2 regions of the Microbispora sp. NBRC 16548 genome follow, and region 2 is predicted to be linked to the other one. Evidence: predicted binding sites of a transcription regulator. Region 2 holds the regulator's gene; the other holds the start of a gene.
What was found. Region 2 encodes HspR, which represses chaperone genes until heat shock. Its sites were predicted from a motif close to ANTTGAGTCNNNNNGACTCAANT; they were not measured.
Positions count from the first base shown of each region.

Region 1: lon (endopeptidase La) is a predicted target of HspR. The motif match lies at 2,869-2,891, and genes of this name have one in related genera.

Region 1 covers NZ_BSSF01000003.1:304,919-314,800, reverse strand. The annotation lists gene QSK36_RS09360 (hypothetical protein) at 1-665, shown strand, start outside; gene QSK36_RS09355 (HAD-IA family hydrolase) at 696-1,274, shown strand; gene QSK36_RS09350 (MFS transporter) at 1,287-2,750, opposite strand; gene lon (endopeptidase La) at 2,905-5,265, shown strand; gene QSK36_RS09340 (methionine ABC transporter ATP-binding protein) at 5,625-6,569, shown strand; gene QSK36_RS09335 (methionine ABC transporter permease) at 6,566-7,222, shown strand; gene QSK36_RS09330 (MetQ/NlpA family ABC transporter substrate-binding protein) at 7,245-8,078, shown strand; gene QSK36_RS09325 (Fic family protein) at 8,146-9,285, shown strand; gene QSK36_RS09320 (acyl-CoA synthetase) at 9,345-9,882, shown strand, end outside.
Region 2 covers NZ_BSSF01000004.1:540,318-550,199, forward strand. The annotation lists gene QSK36_RS13615 (YfgM family protein) at 1-285, shown strand, start outside; gene QSK36_RS13620 (hypothetical protein) at 591-1,982, opposite strand; gene clpB (ATP-dependent chaperone ClpB) at 2,143-4,734, opposite strand; gene QSK36_RS13630 (heat shock protein transcriptional repressor HspR) at 4,758-5,105, opposite strand; gene dnaJ (molecular chaperone DnaJ) at 5,110-6,279, opposite strand; gene grpE (nucleotide exchange factor GrpE) at 6,393-7,034, opposite strand; gene dnaK (molecular chaperone DnaK) at 7,031-8,896, opposite strand; gene QSK36_RS13650 (hypothetical protein) at 9,086-9,556, opposite strand; gene QSK36_RS13655 (ABC transporter ATP-binding protein) at 9,642-9,882, shown strand, end outside.

The DNA.
Region 1 (9,882 bases), on a different contig from region 2:
CCTACTACGCCCACCACCTGCACAGCGGGCCGCCGAAGCCGCCGCGGCAGATGGAGGCGCCGGCCAAGCTGGTCCTCGCCGACTGGGCGGCCCAGCTCGGCGGTCCGTTCCGCGACGCGGCGGGGGAGTCGCTCACCGGTCTCGCGCACCGGCTGGCCGGGTGGCTGCTGGCGAGGATGGGCCCGCAGGCGGTGCGGTTCGCCCAGGACTTCTGCCCGGAGGTGGCCGCCTATCTCGGCGGCGGCGACCCGCGGGTGCGGGCCCGCGACGCGGTGGCCGACGTCGTCCGCAGGCGCCGCCCCCGGGTGGTCGTCGCCCACTCCCTCGGCAGCGTCGTGACGTACGAGGCGCTGTGGGCGCACCCCGATCTGTCGGTCGAGTTGCTGGTGACGCTGGGCAGCCCGCTCGGCATGCGCGACGTGGTCTTCGAGCGGCTCGCGCCGGTCCCGGTCCGGGGGCGAGGGGCGCGCCCGCCGGGGGTGCGCCGCTGGATCAACATCGCCGACAAGGACGACATCGCCGCGATCCCGGCCGTGCTCGCGTCGTGCTTCGACGGCGTCGAGCGGGACGTCTCCTGCGACATCGACTGGCTCGACTTCCACACCGTGCGCAACTACCTGCGCTGCGGGAGCGCCAACGCGTACCTCAAGCCCTACGTGGCCTGAGTTACGAACACCGGTTATGATCGTACGACCATGAAGACTGTGCTTTTCGACTACGGCAACGTCGTGTCGCTTCCCCAGGCCCCCGAGGACGTCGCGCGCATGGCGGGAGGTGATCCGGGGTTCGAGGACCGCTACTGGGAGGTGCGGCTCGACTTCGACCGGGGCACGCTCGACCCGGCCGCCTACTGGTCCCACGTGTACGGCAGGCCGATGGACGGAGCCGAGCTTGACGTGGTCGTCGCCCTCGACGCGGCGAGCTGGTCGCGGCCCAACGAGGAGACCGTGGCGATCATCGACGAGCTGGCCGCCGTCGGGGTGCCCATGGCGCTGCTGTCCAACATGCCGGTCTGCGTCGCCGAGGGCATCGACGCGCTGCCGTTCATGCGGCCGATCGGCCCGCGGTTCTACAGCGGCCGGATGGGCCTGGTGAAGCCGGAGCCGGAGATCTTCCACGAGACCGTGGCCTGGCTCGGAGTGGCCCCCGGCGACCTCGTCTTCGTGGACGACCGGCTGGAGAACGTCGCGGCGGCCGAGCAGGCGGGGCTCGCCGCCGTCCACTTCCGCGATGCGGCCGCCCTGCGTGAGGACCTCAAGACGCTGCTGGTCTAGTGCCCGAACTCCTCAGGTGCCTCGACTTGACGGAGAGCGGGGGTCGAGGGGTGGTGCGTCGACCGGGCAGCCGGGGGCGGGCGGTTCGGACGCGGCCGCGAGGACGTTCGTCCTGATCGTGACGAACGTGACGACCGCCGCGACGGCCATCATGGCCGCGCCGACCAGCATCGAGGTGTGGAACCCCCGGGTGAACGCCGCCGGGGAGTCGTAGGCGTCCCCCGCCAGCCCCACCAACGGCGGGACGGCGGCGACGGCCAGGAGGCCGCCCGTCCTGGCCAGGGCGTTGTTGATCCCGCTCGCGACGCCCGCGTACCGTTCCTCCGCCGTGGAGAGCACGGTCGCGGTGAGCGGGGCGACGGCGGCGGACAGGCCGAGCCCGAACACGACCGCCGAGGGCAGCACGTCGGCGAGATAGGACGAGTTCGGGGAGATGCGGCTCATTAGCAGCAGTCCGGCCGCGCACAGGAAAATCCCTCCCGTCATGGGGAGGCGCGGGCCCACCCGCCTCGCCAGTTCGCCGGCCCGGGGCGACAGCAGCAGCATGAGGATCGTGACCGGGAGCATCGCCGACCCGGCGGCGACGGGAGAGAACCCGGCCGACACCTGGAGCTGGACGACCAGCAGGAAGAACACCAGGCCCATCGCCGCGTACATGACCAGCGTGACGACGTTGACCGCGGTGAACTCCCGCGAGGCGAACACACCCACGGGGACGAGGGACCGGGGGGAGCGCCTGATCTCCACCACCACGAAGCACGCGGCCAGGACGAGCCCGGCGGCCAGCGGCACCAGCCCGTCGCCCGCGAGGATCAGGCCGTACGTAAGTCCGGCCAGCGCGGGTGCGGCGAGGACGGTCCCGAGCACGTCGAAGCGGCCGTGCGGCCCGGCGTCCCGGGTCTCGGGCACGTGCCGGGCGGCGACGCCGACCACGACGGCCGCGAGCGGAAGGTTGAGCAGGAAGACCCACCGCCAGCCGGCCGCCTCGACGAGCCAGCCGCCGAGCAGCGGCCCGAGGGCGGCGGCCACGCCGCCCAGTCCCGACCAGGCGCCGACGGCGCGCGGCCGGTCGTCCGGCACGTAGCTCGCCTGGATGATCGCCAGGGACCCGGGGATCAGCAGGGCCCCGCCGATGCCCTGGAGCGCACGGGCGAGCACGAGCACGGGCGTGTTCGGCGCGGCCCCGCAGAGGGCGGAGGCCAGGGCGAACCAGACCACCCCGGCGACGAAGACCTTCCGCCTGCCGAGCCGGTCGCCCAGCGACCCGCCGAGCAGGATCAGCGCGGCCATGGTGAGTGTGTACGCGTTCACGGTCCACTGGAGGCCGGACATCCCGGTGTGGAGGTCGCGCCCGAGGGCGGGAAGGGCCACGTTGACCACGGTGCCGTCGAGCGTCGCCATGCCCGACCCGAGGACCGTGGTGAGCAGCACCCACCGGCCTGGCGCCGAGCGAAGCCGGATATTTCCGGATGTCATGGACCACATCATGCGTTACCCGGGGGAGTGAGTGCGTCGTCGCGGCAAGGCGGATTACACGATTACGATCGCTCACAGCGAACTGACGCAGAACAGGGAACAGGATCGGACTCCTGTTAGTTGAGCCGACATAACTCAACCTAGTGGAGTGCTGATGTCCCAGATCCTTCCCGTCCTCCCGCTCGACGACGAGGTCGTCCTGCCCGGCATGGTCGTGCCCCTCGATCTGTCGGCCTCCGAGGTCCGCGCCGCCATCGACGCCGCCCGCGCCAGTGGCGAGAGCACGGTGCTGCTGGTGCCCCGCGTAGACGGCCGCTACGGCCCGGTGGGGGTGAGCGCCGTCGTGGAACAGGTCGGCCGCCTGCCGGGCGGGGAGCCCGCGGCCGTGGTCCGCGGCGTCGACCGCATGCGGGTCGGCACCGGCACCACCGGTCCCGGCGCGGCGCTGTGGGTCGAGGCGACCGTGCTGGAGCCGGTCACGACAGGGCCGAGGGCCGAGGAGCTCGCCAAGGAGTACAAGGCCCTCACCACCACGATCCTGCAGAAGCGGGGCGCGTGGCAGGTGGTCGACGCGGTCAACCAGATCACGGACCCCGCTGTCCTCGCCGACAGCGCGGGGTACGCCCCCTGGCTGCAGACGCCGCAGAAGCTGCTGCTGCTGGAAACCCCCGACCCGGCCGAGCGGCTGGACAAGCTGGTCGGCTGGGCCCGCGACCACCTTGCCGAGCTGGACGTCGCGGAGACGATCCGCAAGGACGTCCAGGAGGGCATGGAGAAGCAGCAGCGCGAGTTCCTGCTCCGCCAGCAGCTCGCGGCCGTGCGCAAGGAGCTCGCCGAGCTCAACGGGGACCCCTCCGACGAGGAGGAGGACTACCGCGCCCGCATCGAGGCCGCCGACCTGCCGGAGAAGGTCAGGGAGGCCGCGCTCAAGGAGGTCGACAAGCTGGAGCGGGCCTCCGACCAGTCGCCCGAGAGCGGCTGGATCCGCACCTGGCTCGACACCGTGCTCGACATTCCGTGGAACGTCCACACGACCGACGAGTACGACATCGCCGGGGCCCGCGCGGTGCTCGACGCCGACCACACGGGTCTGGACGACGTGAAGGACCGCATCGTGGAATACCTCGCGGTGCGCAAGCGCAGGGCCGACCAGGGCCTCGGCGTGGTCGGCGGCCGTCGCAGCGGCGCCGTCCTCGCGCTGGCCGGCCCTCCCGGAGTCGGCAAGACCTCGCTCGGCGAGTCGGTCGCCCGCGCCATGGGCCGCACGTTCGTCCGCGTCGCCCTCGGCGGCGTCCGCGACGAGGCGGAGATCCGCGGTCACCGGCGCACGTACGTGGGGGCGCTGCCCGGCCGCATCGTCCGCGCCATCCGCGAGGCGGGCTCGATGAACCCGGTCGTGCTGCTGGACGAGATCGACAAGGTCGGCGCCGACTACCGGGGCGACCCGACGGCCGCGCTGCTCGAGGTGCTCGATCCGGCGCAGAACCACACGTTCCGCGACCACTACCTGGAGGTCGAGCTCGACCTGAGCGACGTGCTGTTCCTCGCCACGGCCAACGTGCTGGAGCAGGTGCCCGGGCCGCTGCTCGACCGCATGGAGATCGTCACGCTCGACGGCTACACCGAGGACGAGAAGGTCGCCATCGCCCGCGACCACCTGCTCCCGCGCAACCTGGAGAAGGCGGGCCTCACCGCCGACGACGTGGCGGTGGAGGAGGCGGCGCTGCGCCGGCTGGCCGGCGAGTACACCCGCGAGGCCGGCGTCCGCTCTCTCGAGCGCTCGATCGCCCGGGTCCTGCGCAAGGTGACGGCGAAGGTCGCCCTCGGCGAGGCCGCTCTCCCGGTGACGGTCACCGCCGACGACCTGGTCTCCTACCTGGGCCGGCCGCGCCACGTGCCCGAGTCGTCCCTGCCGGAGGCCCGGCAGCGTACGGCGGTGCCGGGCGTGGCGACCGGCCTCGCGGTGACCGGCGCGGGCGGCGACGTCCTCTACGTCGAGGCGTCGCTGGCCGACCCGGAGACCGGGGCGACCGGTGTGACCCTGACCGGTCAGCTGGGCGACGTGATGAAGGAGTCGGCGCAGATCGCGCTGTCCTTCCTGCGGTCCCGGGGCGCAGAGCTGGAGCTGCCGGTCGGGTCGCTCAAGGACAGGTCGGTGCACATCCACGTGCCCGCGGGCGCGGTGCCGAAGGACGGCCCGTCGGCCGGTGTCACGATGACAACCGCGCTGGCCTCACTGCTGTCGGGCCGGCCGGTCCGCGCCGACGTGGCGATGACCGGCGAGGTGTCCCTCACCGGGCGGGTGCTGCCGATCGGCGGGGTCAAGCAGAAGCTGCTGGCCGCCCACCGGGCGGGGATCACCACCGTGCTCATCCCGGCGCGCAACGAGCCCGACCTGGACGACGTCCCGGCCGAGGTGCTGGCCGACCTCACCGTCCACGCGGTGAGCGACGTGCGCGAGGCCCTCGACCTGGCCCTCACTCCGGCCTCGTTCGCCCGGCAGGCGGTCGCCTGACCCACCCCACCCGGCCCGCGTCTCCGTCGTCTCGGAGGCGCGGGCCTTTGCCTGTGACGCGAGCCTTTCCCCCAGTGACAAAGGACACATTTCCGGTACGGAATAAGGATTAGCCCGCTTCTGTTTCAGCCGGTCGTGAGCGTATCGAACCTGGTGAACCCGCCCGAGCGAGGGTGTCCCGCGGCCTGAACATCGTCCATCCGCACCCTCTCCACGAAGGCACTCACCGATGACGCTCTCCCCGCCGCCCGATCTGATCCTGCGCCGGATCACGCATCTGCCCTTCCCGCCCGGCACGTGCTAGCCGCACGTTCGCGAGGCGAAACGGAGTCGGCCCAAACGTCTTCGAAGGACAGCAAGTGATCACGGTTTCCGGCCTGCGCAAGGCCTACGGCGACGTCGTCGCGCTCGACGGCGTCGACCTCCACGTCGGCAAGGGCGAGGTCTTCGGCGTGCTCGGGCGCAGCGGCGCCGGCAAGAGCACCCTGCTGCGCTGCGTCAACCTGCTCGAACGTCCCGACGAGGGCGTGGTGACCGTCGACGGGCGCGAGCTGACCGCCCTCGGCGCGGCCGACCTGCGCCGCGCCCGCCAGCGCATCGGCATGATCCACCAGCACTTCGCGCTGCTGTCGTCGCGCACGGTGGCGGGCAACGTGGCCTTCCCGCTGGAGGTCATGGGCGTCGGCCGGGCCGCCCGGGCCCGGCGCGTCGCGGAGATGCTCGACCTCGTGGGCCTGGCCGACCGCGCCGGGGCCTATCCCGCGCAGTTGTCCGGCGGCCAGAAGCAGCGGGTCGGCATCGCGCGGGCGCTCGCCGCCGAGCCGTCGGTGCTGCTGTCGGACGAGGCCACCTCCGCGCTCGACCCCGCCACGACCCAGTCGATCCTGGCCCTGCTCCGGCGGCTCAACCGGGAGCTGGGGCTGACCATCCTGCTCATCACCCACGAGATGGACGTCATCAAGGCCGTCTGCGACTCGGCGGCGATCATGAGTGACGGGCGGATCGCCGAGGCGGGCCCCATCCCCGAGCTGCTCGCCACCCCCGGGTCGCGCCTGGCGGCCGAGCTGTTCCCGCTGCCGCCCGCCGAGCCCGGCACTGTGACGGTCGCCCTGGCCGCGGACCAGACCCTGCTGTCGCGTCTCGCGCGTACGCACGACGTGGACGTCGCCATCGCGGCAGGCGCGGTCGAACAGGTCGCCGGGGTCCCGGCGGGCCGGCTGCGGCTGCGGGTCACCGGAGCCGGTACGGCTGCCGCCCTCGCGGAGTTGCGCGAGCGCGGCCTGCTGGTGGAGGAGGACGCATGACCTGGTCGGAGATGAGCCCCCTGCTGTGGGAGGCGACCGGGCAGACCGCGGTGATGGTGGGCTGGTCCACGTTGTTCACCGTCCTGTTCGGGCTGCCGCTCGGCGTCTGCCTCGCCGGGACGGACCGGGGCGGGCTGTTCCCCGCGCCCGCCGTGCGGCGCGTGCTCGGCCTGGTCGTGAACGTGGGGCGGTCGCTGCCCTTCATCGTCCTCATGATCGCGGTCATCCCGGTTACCCGTGTGCTCACCGGCACCACGATCGGGACCGCCGCCGCGGTGGTCCCGCTGACGATCGGCGCGGTGCCGTTCTTCGCCCGGCTGGTCGAGACGGCGCTGCGCGAGGTGGGCCGCGACATCGTGCAGGCGGCCGAGGCGATGGGGGCGGGCCGGGTGACGCTCGTGGCGCGCGTCCTGCTGCCCGAGGCGCTGCCCGGCCTGGTCGCCGGGCTGACCGTCACCGTGGTCACGCTCATCTCCTACTCGGCCATGGCCGGGGTGATCGGCGGCGGCGGTCTCGGCGACCTCGCCGTCCGCTACGGATACCAGCGGTTCGAGACCACCCTCATGGTCGTCACCGTGGTCGTCCTGGTCGTCGTGGTGCAGCTCGCGCAGACCCTGGGCGACGCCGTCGCCCGTCGACTTTCTCACCGTTAACCCATTGAAGGAGTTCTGTCCCATGCGTAGAACGCTCGGCCTCGTCATCGCCGCCGTGGTCGCGCTCGTGTTGTCCGCCTGCGGGTCCTCGTCTCCGGACACCGCGACCGCCTCCGGCACGGCGGCGGCGGACGCCCCGCTCAAGGTCGGCGTGAGCCCGGTGCCGCACGCGCAGATCCTGAAGTACGTGGCCGACAACCTGGCCGCCGCGAAGGGCCTGAAGCTGGAGATCGTGGAGTTCAGCGACTATGTGCAGCCCAACCTGCAGCTCCAGGACGGCCAGCTCGACGCCAACTACTTCCAGCACAAGCCATACCTGGACGACTTCAACGCCTCCAAGGGCACCAAGCTGAGCTTCGTCGCCCCGGTGCACCTGGAGCCGCTCGGCCTGTACTCCAGGAAGGTCAAGGACCTCGCCTCGCTGCCGCAGGGCGGCACGGTCGCGGTGCCCAACGACGCCACCAACCTCGGCCGGGCGCTCAAGCTGCTCGCCGACAACGGCGTGGTCACGCTCAAGGACGGCGTGGGCACCGCCGCGACGGAGCGCGACGTGACCGGCAACCCGAAGAACCTGACCTTCCGCCCGCTGGAGGCCGCCCAGCTCCCGCGCTCGCTCGACGACGTGGACGCCGCCGTGATCAACGGCAACTACGCCCTGGAGGCGAACCTCAACCCGTCCTCCGACGCGCTGGTGCTGGAGAAGGCCGAGGGCAACCCGTACGCCAACGGCCTGGTCGTCGCGCAGGGGCACGAGAGCGACCCGCGCGTGAAGACGCTGGTCGGGCTGCTGACCGGCCCCGAGGTGAAGAAGTACATCGAGGACACGTTCAAGGGCTCGGTCATCCCCGCCGCCTGACGCGTACATACATGGACGAATCATCCAGTCGCTTGACCGGATGATTCGTCCATGCTGTCATGACTCCATGTTGTACGGCACGCCGGCACTGGAGGCCGCGGACGAGAAGGTGCTCGCCGAGATCGAGGAGATGCGGCGCGACCTGAAATATCGGCTGGCCGAGGCGCATCGCTGGGACGGCCTGCTGCGGCGGCAGTTGCAGGCGCGGGCGATCCAGGGGTCGAACTCCATCGAGGGCTACCACGCCAGCGTCGAGGACATCGAGTCGATCATGTCCGGTGAGGACCCCCTGGAGACGTCGACCGCCGTGGCCCGCGAGATCGCCGGCTACCGGCAGGCGCTGACCTACATCGGCACCCTGTCGCGGGCGTGGGCCTTCCGCTATGACGTGGGCCTGCTTCATGGGCTCAACTTCATGATGATCGGCCACCACGTGGACAAGACGCCGGGTGTGGCGCGGCCCGGCGGGATCTACGTGCGCAACTCCGCCACCGGTGAGGTGGTCTATGAGGGCCCGGACCACGAGCAGGTCCCCGGCCTGCTAGCGGAACTGGTCGAGTGGCTCAACGGGGGCGACCTCGACGCGCCCAGCTACGTCCGCGCCGCCATGGCGCACCTCAACCTCGTCAAGATCCACCCATGGCGGGACGGCAACGGGCGCATGTCGCGGGCGCTGCAGACGCTCGTGCTCGGCCGCGACCAGATCACCACGCCGGAGTTCGCCTCGATCGAGGAGTGGCTGGGCGAGGGCCGCACCACCTACGACTACTACGACGTGCTGGGCGAGGTGGGACGCGGCCGGTGGGGCCCGCACGGGGACACCCTCTCGTGGGTGCGGTTCGTCCTGCGCTGCCACCACATGCAGGCGCAGCGGGTGGGACGCCGGCTCGCGGAGGCGGGCGAGGTGTGGATGCTGCTGGAGGAGCGGACCGGGACGCAGGGCCTGCACCCGCGCACGGTCTCGGCGCTCTACCAGGTGTTCGTCTCCAGGCGGCTGCGCCGGGGCATGTACCAGGCCGACGAGGGGCTGAGCCAGGGCCAGGCGGCCCGCGACCTGCGCGAGCTGGCGGCCACCGGGTGGCTCCAGCCGTACGGCGAGACGAAGGGCCGCTTCTACGCGCCGGGGCCGAAGATGACGGAGATCAAGGCCGCGTTCGCCGAGCGCGCGAGGCCGCTGCGCGACCCTTATCGGGCGCTGGAGAGCTGACCGGACGCATCGGGAACTCGCGCCTACCGCGCGGAAAGCAAACCGAGTAACGTTCGGTTATGCACCCTGGGGCGATCGCGGCGGTGACGCCGGACAAGCCTGCGGTGATCATGGCGGGCACCGGCCGCGTGATCACCTTTCGTGAACTCGACGAGGAATCCAACCGGCTGGCCCATCTACTGCGGGCCGCGGGCCTGAAGCCTGGCGATCACATCGCCTTCATGCTGGAGAACCATCCGCTCTTCCTCGTGATCGCGTGGGCCGCGCACCGCTCGGGCCTGTACTACACCGCGATCAGCTCCCGCCTCCAGGCCGACGAGCTGTCGTACATCGTGGACAACTGCGGGGCGCGGGTCTTCATCTCCTCGGCGAAGCTCGCCGGTGTCGCGAGCGCCGTCACCGAGGCCACGCCCGGGGTCGAGCTGCGGCTCATGGTCGACGGCGTCGCCCCCGGCTTCACCTCGTACGAGGAGGCCGTGGCGGGGCAGCCCGCGACGCCGCTCGACGACGAGTGCCAGGGCGCCGACATGCTCTACTCGTCGGGCACCACGGGACGCCCCAAGGGGGTCAAGCCGCCGCTCAGCCGGGCGCCGCTGG
Region 2 (9,882 bases):
GCCGACACGCTGTTCGAACTCGACCGGCCCGAGGAGGCCAGGGCGTTGATCGCCGCGGTCAGGTCAGGGGACTGGAACCCGGCCACCGCGCTGACCGTCGCCGAGACGCTCGTGGCGTACGGCGACCTCGACGCGGCACACGAGTGGGCCACCGACGGCATCCGCGCCTGCGGCGCGACGGGGTCGGGCATCCGCGACTCGCTGCTGCGCACTCGCTACCGCATCCGGGTCGATCTCGGCCTGCCGGAGGACGACCTCGACGCCCTCCTCGACGTCTCCCGCTGAGTCCTCTCAGCACCCCGGATACGGCTGAGGGTCCCACCCGGTCAGGTGGTGTGAGGGCATGGGAAAAGGGGCCGTGGATCACGGCCCCTTGGTCACGTTGTCTTCGGTTTCGCTGTCTTCGGTATTCCGGCGGACGAGGCCGGATGGGAGCCGCGGGGGAGCCGGGGCGACGCCGATCACCCCGGCCGGCCGGTGCTCGCCTCTCTCCCCGCCCGGCGGACTCGCTCCTCGTGCGGCCCGGTCGCCGAACCCGGGCCGTCGGCCGCAAGGCCGCCGTCCTTGCGCGTCGTGCGGCGGATGGGGGGTTACGGCAGGAGTTTCTTGCCGGTCGCGGTGGCGAAATCGGTCACCGCGCGCGTGCCCGTCGCCTTGGTGAGGGCGGCCGGGGCGGTGATGTCACCGTTCTGCTGGCGCGAGGCCGCCTTGGGGTACTCGCGCGGCAGCAGTCGCGGCACGTGCCGGCCGTCCGCGGCGTCGGGCTGCACGGCCGCGGCGGTCCCCCGCCCGCGCGCGTCGTCGTTCCGCTGACGCTTGTCCTTGGCCCCCTTCTTGCGCTCACCCTCCGGCAGGGAGGCGTTGCGCGTGCCGGTCATGGGCCGGCCGGCCTGACCCGCCTGCGGGGCCGCCTGGCCGGCACTCTGCTTGGCACTCCGGTCGGCGGCCTGGGCGGGCGCCACGACCCCGGGCTGCTTGTGGGGGTGGTGCGCCTTGCGGTGGCGGCGGTCCTTCACCAGGAAGGTCTGCGTGCTCTGCTTCTGGCCCGACGCACCGCTCTGCGAACTGGTGCTGTGGAACTCGCCCTGGGGTGCGAAAGCACCCTGTGTGCCCTGGTTCCGCGCCTCCGGCTTCTGCGCGCCCGGCTTCTGCGCTCCCGAGTTCTGCGCTCCCGGCTTCTGTGCGCCCGGCTTCTGCGGCACGGAACCCTGGGCGGAGTCGCCCCGGGACGCCGAGCCCGCCTGCTCGTCCTGCGGCTTGGGATGCCGGTGGCTCTTCTTCTGATGCCCCTGCGCGACGGGGTGCTCCCGCTCCTGGGCGGCCGGCGCGGTCCGCAGCGCCTGGGGCGCGCAGGCGTTCGCGGCGCTGGGCTTGGCGGGTGCGGCGGCGAGGAGGGGCACGGTGCTCCTGGCCGGGAACAGGGTCTTGGCGTCCGCCGCGGGAACGGCGGGCGCGCGGCGCGGTTCGGAGACGGCCGTGGCGCCCGCCACGGCGTTGTGCACCGGGGCGGAGACCGCCTTCGCGGGCGCCGAGAGGGTCGTGGCGTCGGCGGGAAGCGTCTTCGCGCCCGCCGGTGCGGGCAGTGCCGTCGTGCCGCCGGGAACGGCGGGGGCGGCGGGGGCGGCCTTGGCCACGCCGGGTGCCGCACCGGTCGCCGCGCCGGTTGCCGCGCTGGGCATCGTGCCCGGCAGCGTACGTGGGCCTGGCACGGCCGGCAGCGCCGCGGGCCCCGGGACGGTCCGGGCGACCGTGGCAGGGCCGCTGGGAAGCGAGTTGCGCCCCTGACCGGCGGCCGCTCCGGCCATGTCGGCGATGCTCAGCACGCCCGCCGCCGGAAGGGTGGTCAGTCCTCCCGTGAGGTCGCGGCCGGTGACGTCATGGCCGGTGACGTCGCGGCCGGTGATGTCGTTGCTCTGGGCCCGGCAGGCGTCGGCGAGCGCGCCGTCCTTCGCCATCGCCGGGCCCCCGGTCAGCCAGCTCACTCCGGCAGTGACCGCCGCAAGCGCAACGCACCGCCCTCGAATACTTCGTGATGTCCTGGACATCCACGTCCCCCTGATCGCGTACGGTAGTCCGACGAACGCCGAACGTAGCAGCGAGGGGAAAGAGCGGGGCGCGCTTGCCCCAATGGTGGGGAAGACCTTACCGAGCGGGCTGGATCGTCAGCGTGTCACCTGCCTCGTCAAAGTCCACGATTACCTCGTCGCCGTCCCTGATGGCCCCCGACAGCAGCTCCTTGGCGAGCTTGTCGCCGATGGCCGACTGGATCAGGCGGCGCAGCGGGCGCGCGCCGTACAGCGGGTCGTAGCCGGTCAGCGCGAGCCAGTCGCGGGCGGCGGGCGTGACGGTCAGCCTCAGCCGCCGGTCCGACAGGCGCCGCGCGAGCCGGGCCACCTGCAGGTCCACGATCTGCGACAGCTCCTCGGTGCCCAGCGCGTCGAACACGATGATGTCGTCGAGCCGGTTGAGGAACTCGGGCTTGAACGACGCCCGCACCGCGTTCATCACGGCCTCGCGCTTGGCCCCGTTCTCCATCGTGGGGTCCACGAGGAACTGCGAGCCGATGTTCGAGGTGAGGATCAGGATCGTGTTGCGGAAGTCGACCGTGCGGCCCTGCCCGTCGGTGAGCCGGCCGTCGTCGAGCACCTGCAGCAGGATGTCGAAGACCTCGGGATGGGCCTTCTCGATCTCGTCGAGCAGCACCACGGTGTACGGCCTGCGCCGCACGGCCTCGGTGAGCTGGCCGCCCTCCTCGTAGCCGACGTAGCCGGGCGGCGCGCCGACCAGACGGGCCACGCTGTGCTTCTCGCTGTACTCGCTCATGTCGATGCGGGTCATGGCCCGCTCGTCGTCGAACAGGAACTCGGCGAGCGCCTTGGCCAGCTCGGTCTTGCCGACACCGGTCGGGCCGAGGAAGAGGAACGAGCCGGTCGGCCGGTCGGGGTCGGCGATGCCGGCCCGGGCACGCCGTACGGCGTCGGAGACGGCCTGGACGGCCTGGCGCTGGCCGATCAGGCGCTCGCCCAGCTCGTCCTCCATCCGCAGCAGCTTGGCGGTCTCGCCCTCCAGCAGCCGCCCGGCGGGGATGCCGGTCCACGAGGAGATGACCTCGGCGATGTCGTCCGGGCCGACCTCCTCCTTCACCATCGGCTCGGCCTCGGCCTCCGCGGTCTCGGCGGCCTTGGTGGCCTCGGCGAGCTCCTTCTCCAGGCGGGGGACGTCGCCGTACATGAGCCGCGACGCGGCCTCGAAGTCGCCGTCGCGCTGGGCCCGCTCGGCCGCGCCGCGCGCCTCGTCGAGCTGCTTCTTCAGCTCACCGACCTTGTTGAGGCCGGCCTTCTCCCGCTCCCACCGGCTGACCAGGGCGTTGAGGTCCTCCTGGCGGTTGGCCAGCTCCTCGCGGAGCTTCTCCAGGCGCTGCCGGCTGGCCTCGTCGGTCTCCTTGGCGAGCGCGAGCTCCTCCATCTTCAGGCGGTCCACGCTCCGCTGGAGCTGGTCGATCTCCACCGGCCGCGAGTCGATCTCCATGCGCAGCCGCGACATCGACTCGTCCACCAGGTCGATCGCCTTGTCAGGAAGGAAGCGCGCCGTGATGTAGCGGTCGGAGAGCGTCGCGGCGGCGACCAGGGCGCTGTCGGAGATCTGCACCTGGTGGTGGGCCTCGTATCGGCCCTTGAGCCCGCGCAGGATCGCGATCGTGTCCTCGACGGTGGGCTCGCCGACGTAGACCTGCTGGAACCGCCGCTCCAGGGCCGGGTCCTTCTCGATGCGCTCGCGGTACTCGTCGAGTGTGGTGGCGCCGATCATGCGCAGCTCGCCGCGGGCCAGCATGGGCTTGAGCATGTTGCCCGCGTCCATCGCGCCCTCGGCCGCGCCCGCGCCGACCATCGTGTGCAGCTCGTCGATGAACGTCACGATCTGGCCGTTGCTCTCCTTGATCTCGGTGAGCACGGCCTTGAGGCGTTCCTCGAACTCGCCGCGGTACTTCGCGCCCGCGACCATCGCGCCGAGGTCGAGCGCTACGAGACGCTTGTTGCGCAGGCTCTCGGGCACGTCGCCCGCGACGATCCGCTGGGCGAGGCCCTCCACCACGGCGGTCTTGCCGACGCCGGGCTCGCCGATCAGCACGGGGTTGTTCTTGGTGCGGCGCGACAGCACCTGGACGACCCGGCGGATCTCGCCGTCGCGACCGATCACCGGGTCGAGCTTGCCCGCCCTCGCCGCCTCGGTGAGGTCGACGCCGTACTTCTCCAGCGCCTGGTAGGTGTCCTCGGGCGTCTCGCTGGTTACCCGCGCGTGCCCGCGGACCTTCTCGAACGCCTCCAGCAGCGCGTCGGGGGTGGCGCCCACGGCCTTCAGCAGGTCGGCGACCTGTCCTCCGTCGGTCGCGAGCCCGACCAGCAGGTGCTCGGTCGAGACGTACTCGTCCTCGAGCTGCTTGGCCCGCTGCGCCGCGGTGTTGAGCACGGTCAGCAGCTGGCGCGAGCTGGACGGCGCGCTCACGGTGGAGCCCTGCGCCTTCGGCAGCCGGTCGAGCAGTTCCTCGGCCTGGGCGCGCAGCTGCCGGGGGTCCGCGCCGACGGCCTGCAGCAGCGACCCGGCGATGCCGCCGTTCTGCCCCAGCAGGGTCGTCAGCAGGTGCGCGGGCGCGACCTCGGGGTTGCCGTCGGCCGCGGCGCGCCGGACGGCCGCGGACAGGGCCTCCTGGCTCTTCTGGGTGAACTTGTAGTCCATATATGAATGCCTCGTTTCGCCGATCAGGCAGGTGGCAGTTCGTAGCGGACCAGTGCCCGCAACATCGTGAGCTCACCCCTGAGCCGGGTGACCTCCTCGCGCATGCGCATGTTCTCGGTTTCGAGTTCGAGGATGCGCTTGATGCCGGCGAGGTTGATGCCGTGCTCCTGGGAGAGCCGCTGGACCTCGCGCAGAAGCACGATGTCCCTGGTCGAGTACAGCCGCCCCCGCCCCGCCGTACGGCCGGGGCTGACGAGCCCGAGCCGGTCGTACTGGCGGAGCGTCTGCGGGTGCAGCCCGGACAGCTGGGCGGCTACGGAGATCACATAGACGGGGGTGTCGTCGGAGATGTCGAAAAAACTGGCATCCATCGGCTCACTCGCTTCTGGCCTGCTTGATCAGCTCTTCGCGAAGGTCCTGGCCCTCGGTGGCGTTCCTGAACTCCTCGAGGGCCGCGCGGGCCTTGTCGTCGAGGTTCTGGGGCACCGTGACCTGGACGGTGACCAGCAGGTCGCCCTTCGTGCCGTCCTTGCGGGAGGCCCCCCGGCCGCGCACCCGGAACGTCCGCCCGTTGGGCGTTCCCTCCGGGATGCGCAGGGTCACCGGCATCCCCCGGAGCGTCGGCACCTTGATCTCGGCGCCGAGCGCGGCCTCGGGGAAGGTGACGGGGACCGTGACGGTCAGGTTCTCCCCGCTGCGCCCGAACACGGGGTGCGGCTTGACGTGGACCAGCACGTAGAGGTCGCCGGCCGGGCCGCCGTTCTCACCGGGCGCGCCCTTGCCCTTGATCCTGATGCGCTGGCCGTCGCCGACCCCGGCCGGGATGCGGGCCTGGATCGTACGGGTGCTCTTGCCGCGCCCGCTGCCCTCGCAGACGGGGCAGGGGTCGTCGACCACCAGGCCCCGGCCGCGGCAGTCGCGGCACGGCTCGGAAAAGGCGAAGTTGCCGAGGTTGCGGCTGGCCGCCCCGGTTCCCTCGCAGGTCGGGCAGACCCGTGGGGTGGTGCCCGCCTTCGCCCCCGTGCCGCCGCAGGCGGTGCAGGCGGCCGAACTGGTGAGCCGGAGGGACACGGTGGTGCCGTCGACCGCCTCGCCGAAGGCGAGCGTCACCTCCGACTCGACGTCCTGGCCGCGCCGTGGCCGGGCAGTGGTCGTGCGCGTGCCCGCTCCGCCCCGGTTGAACAATCCCCCGAACAGATCCCCTATCCGCTCGCCCGACCCCGAGCCGCCGAACAGGTCGCCGAGATCGAAGTTGAAGCCGCCGCCGGCCCGGGGCCCGCCCGCGCCCGCGTAGCCGCCGAGCCCCGACCCGAAGAGCGTGCGCGCCTCGTCGTACTCCTTGCGCCGCTTGACGTCCGAGAGCACGTCGTACGCCTCGGAGACCTCCTTGAACTTCTCCTCGGTCTCCTTGTTCCCCGGGTTGGCGTCGGGGTGGTACTGGCGGGCGAGCTTGCGGTACGCCTTCTTGATCTCCTCGGCGCTCGCGGTCTTGGGCACACCAAGGACGGCGTAGTAGTCCTTTTCCAAGTAGTCCTTGGTGCTCATCTATTGCTTCCTTCGCACGAAAGGGGAGTGATTCAGTGTTCCCGCGGCTGTCGTCGCGGGTGCCCTCGCGGGTCTCTCCCGATCTTCGCCGATCGGGAGAGACCTCCGCGGTTTCAGTTCTCGTCCGGTCCGCCGGACTCGCCGGAGCCGGCCGCCGTCTCCTCGGCCGCCGCCTCCTCGCTCGGCTCGGCGACGGCCACGCGGGCGGCGCGCAGGATCCGCTCGTTGATCCGGTAACCCGGCTGGAGGATCTCGACGCACGTCGGCTCGGTCACCTCCGCCGAGTAGCTGTGCAGCAGGGCCTCGTGCACGGTCGGGTCGAAGAGGTCGCCCTTCGTGCCGTACGCGGTCAGGCCCAGCTTGCCGACGGCCGCCTCCAGCGACTCGCTCACCTTCGCGAAGCCGCCGGTGAGCTCGCCGTGGTCGCGGGCGCGGCCGATGTCGTCGAGCACGGGCAGCAGCTCGGTGAGCACGCTCGCGACGGCCTGCTCCCTGACGGCGATCCGGTCGCGCTCGACCCGCTTGCGGTAGTTGCTGAACTCCGCTTGGAGCCGCTGCAGATCGGCGGTGCGCTCGGCGAGCAGGTCCGTCGCGGACCCCTCGGCGGGCGCCGCCGCCGTCTGCGTGCCCTGGTCTCCGAGGGCGCCCTCGGGCGCGTCCTCGGCGGACTCGCGGACCTTGCCGGTCTCCGGGTCGATCTTGCGGTTGTCGCGGATCACCGGCTCCTCCTCGGAGCCGTTCTCACGCGGGCTCACTTGCGGCCGCCCTCCCGCTCGTCGTCGACGATCTCAGCCTCGACCACGTCCTCGTCGGCCTTCGCCTGGGCGCCTTCCGCGTCCGCGCCGGGTGCGGCGCCCTCGGCGCCGGCCTGCGACTGGGCGTAGATGGCCGAGCCCATCTTCTGGCTGACCGTGGCGAGCGTTTCGGCGGCGGTGCGGATGGCGGGGATGTCGGTGCCCTCCAGCGCCTTCTTCAGCTCGGCGAGCGAGTCGTTGACCTCGGTCTTCACGTCGGCCGGGACCTTCTCGTCGTTCTCGCGGAGGAACTTCTCCGTCTGGTAGGCCAGCGCGTCCGCGTTGTTGCGGACCTCGGCCTCCTCGCGGCGCCGCTTGTCGTCCTCGGCGTAGGACTCCGCCTCGCGCATCATGCGCTCGATGTCCTCCTTGCCCAGGGCCGAGCCGCCGGTGATGGTCATCGACTGCTCCTTGCCCGTGCCGAGGTCCTTCGCCGAGACGTTCACGATGCCGTTGGCGTCGATGTCGAAGGTGACCTCGATCTGCGGGATGCCGCGCGGGGCCGGGGCGATGCCGGTCAGCTCGAAGGTGGCCAGCTTCTTGTTGTACGCCGCGATCTCGCGCTCGCCCTGGTAGACCTGGATCTGCACCGACGGCTGGTTGTCCTCGGCCGTGGTGAAGACCTCAGAGCGCTTGGTCGGGATCGTCGTGTTGCGCTCGATGATCTTGGTGAAGATCCCGCCCTTGGTCTCGATGCCCAGGCTGAGCGGGGTGACGTCGAGCAGCAGGACGTCCTTGACCTCGCCCTTGAGGACACCGGCCTGGAGCGCGGCGCCGATGGCGACGACCTCGTCCGGGTTCACGCCCTTGTTGGGCTCCTTGCCGCCGGTCAGCTCCTTCACGAGGTCGGACACGGCCGGCATACGGGTGGAGCCGCCGACCATGACCACGTGGGCGATGTCGGAGATCTTGATCCCCGCGTCCTTGATGACCTGGTGGAAGGGGCCCTTGCAGCGCTCGAGCAGGTCGGCGGTGATCCGCTGGAACTCCGCCCGGGTCAGCTTCTCCTCCAGGTGCAGCGGGCCCTCGGAGGAGGCGGTGATGTAGGGCAGGTTGATCGTGGTCTCGGTCTGGGCCGACAGCTCGATCTTGGCCTTCTCGGCCGCCTCGCGCAGGCGCTGGAGGGCCATCTTGTCCTTGGACAGGTCCACGCCGTGCGCGTTCTTGAAGCGCGTCACCAGCTCGTCGACGACCCGCTGGTCCCAGTCGTCGCCGCCGAGGTGGTTGTCACCGCTGGTGGCCTTGACCTCGACGAACCCGTGCCCGTCCTCCTGGCCGACGTCGAGCAGGGACACGTCGAAGGTGCCGCCGCCGAGGTCGAAGACCAGGATGGTCTGGTCCTTCTCCTTGTCGAGGCCGTAGGCCAGGGCCGCGGAGGTGGGCTCGTTGATGATGCGCAGCACGTTGAGGCCCGCGATCTGGCCGGCCTCCTTGGTGGCCTGCCGCTGGGCGTCGTTGAAGTACGCCGGGACGGTGATCACCGCATCGGTGATCTTCTCGCCCAGGTATGCCTCCGCGTCCTGCTTGAGCTTCTGCAGGACGAACGCGCTGATCTGCTGGGGCGTGAACTTCTTGCCGTCGATCTCGATCGACCAGTTCGTGCCCATGTGGCGCTTGACCGAGCGGATGGTCCTGTCGACGTTGGTCACCGCCTGCCGCTTGGCGACCTCGCCGACGAGAACCTCGCCGTTCTTCGCGAACGCGACCACGGACGGCGTGGTCCGCGAGCCCTGGGCGTTCGCGATGACCGTGGGCTCGCCGCCCTCGAGGATCGAGACGACGGAGTTGGTCGTCCCCAGGTCGATACCTACCGCACGTGCCATGAGTACGTCCTTGTAGTCAAAGTTGAGTCGGTCAGACTCAAATACTAGCCCCGCCGAGGGGTCTGTCAAACAGCTTGAGTCTATGGGGCTCAACCCTGGAGCGCGCGGATTTCATTCCGTCATCGCGAACTTGTGTGAACTGTCCTGTCTGCCTCGTCCGGGGCCGGGGCCTCCGGACGAGGGCATCGTCTACTTCGCGCCGTCCACGACCTTCCGCCCGTCGAGGGGGGCCTTGAGCTGCACCTTCGTGGTCTTCATGATCGCGATCGCGATGCAGACGGCGTCGGGCGAGCGCCGGTCCTGCCCCTCGTACAGGGTGACGGTGACCTCGCGCGCGGTCTCGGTCACGTCGACGCGGTCGAGCACGTTGCAGGGCTCCACTCCGGACCACCACACGACGTCGAGGGACCTGCCGTCCTCCGTGGGGGTGGCGCTCTCCCACGGCACCTTTCGCGGGTTCAGGGTGGGGCCGGCCGGGGTCACGGGAGATGGCGCGCCGGACGGTGCCGTGCCGGCCGGCGAGGCCGGTGCGGGTGAGCTGTGATCGGCCCCGGCGCCGGAGGGGGAGCCCTCGGGCTGCTCGGGTGATGCCGAGGTGGAGGAGGTCCCTCCGCAGGCGACCGCCAGGAAGAGGAGGGCCACGAGCCAGAGCTTTCTCATGCCCCTTACACGGCTGTAAAGAGCCCCCGGTTCGACCGGCCGGCTGCGCGTTGACGCACCCCCGTCAGGGGGCTAATTTCAACGCATGATGAATTTATCGGATCCCGCGATCGCCGTACGGGATCTGCGGGTGGCCAGGGGCGGGGCGGAGGTCCTGCACGGCCTCACCTTCGAGGTGCCGCGAGGGCAGGTCACCGGCCTGCTCGGGCCGAGCGGCTGCGGCAAGACGACGCTCATGCGGGCGATCGTGGGCGTCCAGATCGTGTCCGGCGGCGAGGTGAGGGTGCTCGGCGAGCCGGCCGGGAGTGCGGGCCTGCGCCGCAGGA